2 regions of the Streptomyces sp. NPDC058469 genome follow, and region 2 is predicted to be linked to the other one. Evidence: riboswitches for the same ligand, from Rfam matches in the RefSeq annotation. Region 2 holds a riboswitch; the other holds the start of a gene.
What was found. A riboswitch is a leader RNA that binds a small molecule or an ion and turns the genes downstream of it on or off. The one in region 2 is predicted to bind glycine.

Region 1 (3,399 bases), on a different contig from region 2:
GGAGGCGCCCGAGTGCGGCTGCACGTTGGCGTACTCGGCGCCGAACAGCTCCTTGACCCGGTCGATCGCGATCTGCTCGGCCACGTCGACGTGCTCGCAGCCGCCGTAGTAACGACGGCCCGGGTACCCCTCGGCGTACTTGTTGGTGAGGACCGAGCCCTGCGCCTCCATGACCGCGACCGGAGCGAAGTTCTCCGAGGCGATCATCTCCAGCGTGGACTGCTGCCGGCGCAGCTCGGCGTCGACGGCCGCGGCGATGTCCGGGTCTAGCTCGTGCAGGGGCGTGTTCAGAACAGACATCAGGTGTACGACTCCTCAGCCGGCGGTGAAGGCGGTGTACTCGTCGGCGGAGAGCAGGTCGCCCGGCTCCTGAGCGACGCGCACCTTGAACAGCCAGCCGCCCTCGAAGGGGGCCGAGTTCACCAGCGACGGGTCGTTCACGACGTCCTCGTTGATCTCGGTGACCTCGCCACCGACGGGCGAGTACAGGTCGGACACCGACTTCGTCGACTCCAGCTCACCGCAGGACTCGCCCGCGGTCACCGTGGAGCCGACGTCGGGGAGCTGGGCGTAGACGACGTCGCCGAGCGCGTTGGCCGCGAACTCGGTGATGCCGACCGTCGAGACGCCGTCCTCGGCGACCGACAGCCACTCGTGCTCCTTGCTGTAGCGCAGCTGCTGGGGGTTGCTCATGGCCTGAATTCTCCTGTACGCGGGGGAGTGCTGGTGAATGGGGGACTGCGAAGGACATCGGCGAACAGGGGCGATCTGCCCCAGGTCACGCACGAGACGCTACGACGACTGTCACTTCTCGCGCTTGTAGAACGGCAGCGCCACGACCTCGTACGGCTCGTGACTGCCCCGGATGTCCACGCCGACACCGGTCGTACCCGGCGCCGAGTGCGCGGCGTCGACGTAGGCCATGGCGATCGGCTTGCCCAGGGTGGGGGACGGCGCGCCGGAGGTGACCTCGCCGATCACCTGGCCGTCGGCGACGACGGGGTACCCGGCGCGCGGGACCCGGCGGCCCTCGGCGACGAGCCCGACGAGGACGCGCGGCGGCTGCGAAGCGGCGCGGGAAGCGGCCTCCGTGAGCGCCTCACGCCCCACGAAGTCGCCGTCCTTCTCGAACTTCACGACCCGGCCGAGCCCGGCGTCGAACGGGGTGAGGGAGGTCGACAGCTCGTGGCCGTACAGCGGCATGCCCGCCTCCAGGCGCAGCGTGTCCCGGCAGGACAGACCGCACGGGATGAGGCCGACCGGCGCTCCGGCCTCGGTCAGCGCCTGCCACAGCTTCTCCGCGTCACCGGGGGAGACGAACAGCTCGAAGCCGTCCTCGCCGGTGTAGCCGGTGCGGGCGATCAGCGCGGGGACGCCCGCGACCGTGCCGGGCAGGCCGGCGTAGTACTTCAGGCCGTCGAGGTCGGCGTCGGTGAGCGACTTGAGGATGCCGGGGGACTCGGGACCCTGGACGGCGAGCAGGGCGTACGCCTCACGGTCGTCGCGGACGACGGCGTCGAAGCCCTCGGCCCGCTCCACCAGCGAGTCCAGGACAACCTGGGCGTTGGAGGCGTTGGCCACCACCATGTAGTCAGAAGACGCGGCCTCGGTGTCCGCGAGCCGATAGACGATCAGGTCGTCCAGGATGCCGCCGTCGGCCCGGCAGATCATGGTGTAGCGGGCGCGGCCGACGCCCACGGAGGCGATGTTGCCGACGAGGGCGTAGTTGAGGAGCTGGGCGGCCTGCGGCCCGGTGACGGTGATCTCGCCCATGTGGGAGAGGTCGAAGAGGCCGGCCTTCGTGCGGACGGCGAGGTGCTCGTCGCGCTCGGAGCCGTAGCGCAGCGGCATGTCCCAGCCGGCGAAGTCGGTCATCGTCGCACCGAGCGAGCGGTGCAGCGCGTCGAGCGCGGTACGACGGGGGGTGGTACTGCTCATCGGTCGGTCTCCCAAGGCATGACGGCGAGGTCGTTCCTCCCCATCTGTCATCGGGACCTGAGAGGTTCGCCATGACCGCCACGGGACATGGGTTGCACCTTGGGTGGGGCCACCGGGAAGGGCGGCCCGCTTTTCAGATGTGCCTCGCCCGCGCGGTAACGGGGCCTGAGAGATTCAAGGGAGGGACTTGCTCCTTCGGCGCCCCGGACGACGTACGACCGGGGACTCTCCCGCGCGGATTCAAGCGGCCGGTATGCAGTTGGCGGGCACATCATCGCACAGGCTTTGTAACAGGCCTGTGGCCGGAAGCGAACGGAACCGCGAGACACCGTGCATTACCTTCTCTTTACGTTCAGTGGGGAGAACCTTTCCTGACCCCGCAGGGAGGACGATCACGGTGACAAGGACCACGGTGTACGCCACGACCTCGGCCGTAGCGCTGCCCAAGCAGCCCTCGGCCCCGGCCGGAGAGGCATGCCCGGGCCGCCCGGTACCGACAGTCCGCGATCTCCGCGAGCGCGCCGGCCACAGCCCGCACGGGCTCCTCTTCGGCCCCCGCGACCTGGTCGTGGTCACCGGTCTGCCCGGCAGCGGCAAGTCCACGCTGATGCGGCGCGCGGTGGCGGGCGACGGCGTCCGCGTCGACAGCCAGGACACCCGCGACCGCTGGGAAACCCGTATATCCCGTGGACCGGGCCTCTCCGGCCTCCTCCCGTACGCGGTCTACCGCCCGCTGGTCCGTCTCGCCCACTACGCCGGACTGCACCGCGCCCTGCGGTCCGCGTCCGGAGCCGTCGTGCACGACTGCGGTACGCAGACCTGGGTGCGCGGCTGGCTGGCCCGCGCCGCCGGGCGCCGGGGCGGCGCGCTGCACCTGGTGTTCCTCGACGTCAGCCCGGACACCGCGCTCGGCGGCCAGCGCGAACGGGGCCGCGGAGTCTCGCGGTACGCGTTCCTGCGCCACCGCAGGGCCGCCGCCCGACTGCTGCGCTCGGTGGAGCGCGGCGACCTGCCCCGGGGCGTCGACTCGGCGGTTCTCCTGGACCGGGACGCGGCGGACGTGCTGCGCCGGATCGACTTCGCGGACTGAGCCGCTAGCCTTTTCAGCCACAGCAGGGTTACAGCAGGCGGTTTCACCAGCAGGCGGTAGGTAGATGGACTTCCCGGCGGACTTCCCCGGTCAGGCGCACCCCCACCCGCATCCGCACGGCGGATGGCCGGGCAACGAGCTGGAGGAGGTGCTCTCGGCCTCCCTCGGCATGCCCTCGGCCGGCGGCCGGATCATCGAGGTGCTCGGCCGCAGCTTCGTCTGGGTCCCGCTCCCCAGCGGCGGCGGCCCGCAGAGCGGCCCCCTGGACCTGCCGACACTGGACATCGAGGGGCAGGCGTACGTCCCGGTCTTCAGCTCCGAGGAACAGTTCCGGCAGGTCGTCGGCTCGCATCTGTCGTTCACGATCGCGC
Region 2 (3,399 bases):
GACGACGACCTTCATCCCGGCCATCACGGCACTCGCGGCGTTGGTGCCGTGCGCGGACGACGGAATCAGACACACGGTCCGCTGCTCGTCACCGTTGGCCCGGTGGTATCCGCGTACGGCGAGCAGCCCGGCCAACTCGCCCTGCGAACCGGCGTTGGGCTGCAACGACACCTTGTCGTACCCGGTGACCTCGGCGAGCCGCTCCTCCAACTCCCGGATGAGCGTGAGGTATCCCTGCGCCTGCTCGGCGGGCGCGAAGGGGTGCAACTGCCCGAACTCGGGCCAGGTGACCGGCTCCATCTCGGTGGTCGCGTTGAGCTTCATGGTGCAGGAGCCCAGCGGGATCATGCCCCGGTCGAGCGCGTAGTCCCGGTCGGCGAGCCGGCGCAGGTAGCGCAGCATCGCGGTCTCGGAACGGTGGTCCCGGAACACGGGGTGCGTGAGGTACGCGTCGGTGCGCAGCAGCCCCTCGGGCAGCGTGTCCTCAGCGGACGCGTCGAGCGCCTCGATGTCCCCGTCGACCCCGAACGCGGTCCATACGGCGGCCAGTTGGGCACGTGTGGTGGTCTCGTCGCAGGCGATCGACACCTGGTCGGCGTCCACGAGGTGCAGGTTGACGCCGTCCTCGCGGGCGGCGGCGACGACCTGGGCGGCCCGGCCGGGAACGCGCGCGGTCAGGGTGTCGAAGTAGCCGCCGTGTACGACCTCGACACCCCCGGACTTCAGCCCGGCGGCGAGGATCGTGGCGTACCGATGCGTCCGCCGCGCGATGCCCTTCAGCCCCTCGGGCCCGTGATAGACGGCGTACATGCCGGCCATGACCGCAAGAAGCACCTGGGCGGTGCAGATGTTGCTCGTGGCCTTCTCACGACGGATGTGCTGCTCGCGCGTCTGCAGGGCGAGGCGGTAGGCCTTGTGTCCGTCGGCGTCGACGGAGACGCCCACGAGCCGCCCGGGCAGGCTGCGCGCGAACTTCTCGTGCACGGCCATGTATCCGGCGTGCGGCCCGCCGAAGCCCATCGGCACCCCGAAGCGCTGCGTCGTACCGACCGCGATGTCCGCCCCCAGCTCACCCGGCGACTTCAGCAGTGTCAGCGCGAGCAGATCGGCGGCGACGGTGACGAGCGCGCCGAGCGTGTGCGCCTGCTCGATCAGCGGCGCGATGTCGCGTACGGCACCGGAGGCGCCCGGGTACTGCACGAGCACGCCGTTGATCTCACGCGCGGCGATGTCGGCCGGGATGCCGTCGCTGAGGTCGGCGACCACAACTTCCACACCCGCCGGCTCGGCGCGGGTCTCGATCACGGCGATGGTCTGCGGCAGCGCGTCCGCGTCGACCAGGAAGAGGCCCTTCTTGTTCTTGCCCATGCGCCGCGACAAGGCCACGGCCTCCGCGGCGGCGGTCCCCTCGTCGAGCAGCGACGCGCCGGAGGTCGGCAGCCCGGTGAGGTCGGCGACCATCGTCTGGAAGTTCAGAAGGGCTTCGAGCCGCCCTTGGGAGATCTCCGGCTGGTACGGCGTGTAGGCCGTATACCAAGCCGGGTTCTCCATGACGTTGCGCAGGATCACGGGCGGGGTGAAGGTCCCGTAGTACCCGAGCCCGATCATGGAACCGAGGACCTCGTTGCGGTCCGCGAGGGAGCGCAGCTCGGCCAGCACCTCGGGCTCGGTGCGGGCGCCCGGCAGGTCCAGGGAGTCGGCGTTCTTGATCACATCCGGGACCGCGGCGGCCGTGAGCTCGTCGAGCGAGCCGTATCCGACCTGCGCGAGCATCTTGGCCCGCGCCTCCTGGTCGGGCCCGATGTGGCGCTGCTCGAACGGGATGCCCTGTTCGAGCTCGGAGAGTGAAGTGCGAGGGGCGGTCATTAGGGAGGCCTCCTGGTCGGACACGACCTTCGATGGGCACCACGACGCTGGGTGCCCGGACGGCCTCCCCCTCTGTCATCTCAACCTGAGAGCTTCACCGGTCACCCGAAGGTCACCGGCTTTCACCGTCGGTGAGAGCGAGAGCCGTCGGCACAGTCGACGACACGCGCTCTGCTTTCCAGAGTGACCTCGTCCGTGCGGTACGTGAGCCTGAGAGATTCCGGGGAGGATTTGCTCCTTCGGCGCCTCCGATGAAGTCTGGAGGACTCTCCCGCACGGGGTCAGCAGCCGTTGGCCAGCCTACCAGCGAGCGTTGAAGCCGAGCTTTCGAGTGGCCACCTTCCCCAATGTGCTCTTTTGTAGTGCTTACGGATGAGTTGCGACCAGGAGGAGGGCCCGTGCAGACCGATATCGATCCGCGCAACCTGATCGGCCGCAAGGCGTTCGACCGCACCGGCGCCAAGATCGGCACGATCGACGAGGTCTACCTCGACGACGCGACCGGCGTACCGGAGTGGGCGGCCATACGAACCGGCCTGTTCTCCAGAGACGCCTTCGTCCCCCTGGAGCCCAGCGAACTGATCGAGGGCACCCTGCACATCCCCTTCGACCGCTCCCTGATCAAGGACGCCCCCGACTTCGGAGTAGGCCGCCACCTCTCCCCGGACCAGGAACTCCAGCTCTACCACCACTACGGCCTCGACGTGGCCCCACCCCCGTCCCTCCCGGACCACAACTTCGGCAAACTGGCAGGCTCGGACGACACCTGAGCGGGTTCGTGGGCCGGGTCGTCACCGGGGCTTGGAGCCTCCGGGGACGGTGACGCGGCGGACGGGGTATGCGGGCGTCGGGTGTCCGGGGGCGCGGATGCAGCGGGGGTATCGGAGTCTGACTCCACCGACGGCAACGGCGTGGCAGACGCGACGTCGGAACGCCGCTCGTCCAACGGCAACGGCTCGGCCTGCGGAACACCGGAGCCAGGCTCCGCCAACGGCAGCGGCTCGACAGGCCTGGCACCGGGACCCCGCGCAACCGACAGCAGTGGCCCACCCTGCGGATCATCAGGACCCGGCGCCGCCGACGGCAATGGCTCGGTAGACGGCTCGTCGCAGCCTCGGCTCTCCAGGGGCACCGACACCGCAGGCGACACGTCAGCACGCCGCGCGACCGTCACCGGCGGTTCAACCAGCCGGTCCTCGGCTCCTCCCACCGCCAACGGCATCGGCATCGGCATCGGCACCACAGGCAAGCCACCCGGACCCCGCCCCACCAACGGCAACGATTCCGCCGACGTGTCACCAGACCCTCGCGCCATCAGCGCAGGCGGCTCACCCGGCGGCACATCAGGACGCCGCGTCACCAACGGCAACGGTTCCGCCGGCTCCAGCTCCGGATCGTCGGTCCGGAACGTCCGCACCCGCCCCGGCCCAGAATCCTCGGGCATCTCAAACCGCACGGTGACCCGCCCCAGCCCGCTCCCCTGTACCCACCCGTGCCCGAACCCGGCGTGCCGCACATCGTGCCCCGCGGGCC

Region 1: linked by a shared signal. The riboswitch ahead of gcvT (glycine cleavage system aminomethyltransferase GcvT) and the one ahead of gcvP (aminomethyl-transferring glycine dehydrogenase) in region 2 are both predicted to bind glycine.

What each region holds. Positions count from the first base shown of each region.
Region 1 is NZ_JBHXME010000003.1:222,543-225,941, forward strand. It holds gene glyA (serine hydroxymethyltransferase) at 1-300, opposite strand, end outside; gene gcvH (glycine cleavage system protein GcvH) at 316-693, opposite strand; gene gcvT (glycine cleavage system aminomethyltransferase GcvT) at 805-1,938, opposite strand; glycine riboswitch at 2,082-2,181, opposite strand; gene ACFWP5_RS03470 (AAA family ATPase) at 2,330-3,028, shown strand; gene ACFWP5_RS03475 (enhanced serine sensitivity protein SseB) at 3,093-3,399, shown strand, end outside.
Region 2 is NZ_JBHXME010000210.1:9,944-13,342, reverse strand. It holds gene gcvP (aminomethyl-transferring glycine dehydrogenase) at 1-1,866, opposite strand, end outside; glycine riboswitch at 2,055-2,150, opposite strand; gene ACFWP5_RS47115 (PRC-barrel domain-containing protein) at 2,265-2,636, shown strand; partial or broken gene ACFWP5_RS47110 (DNA polymerase IV) at 3,140-3,399, opposite strand, start outside.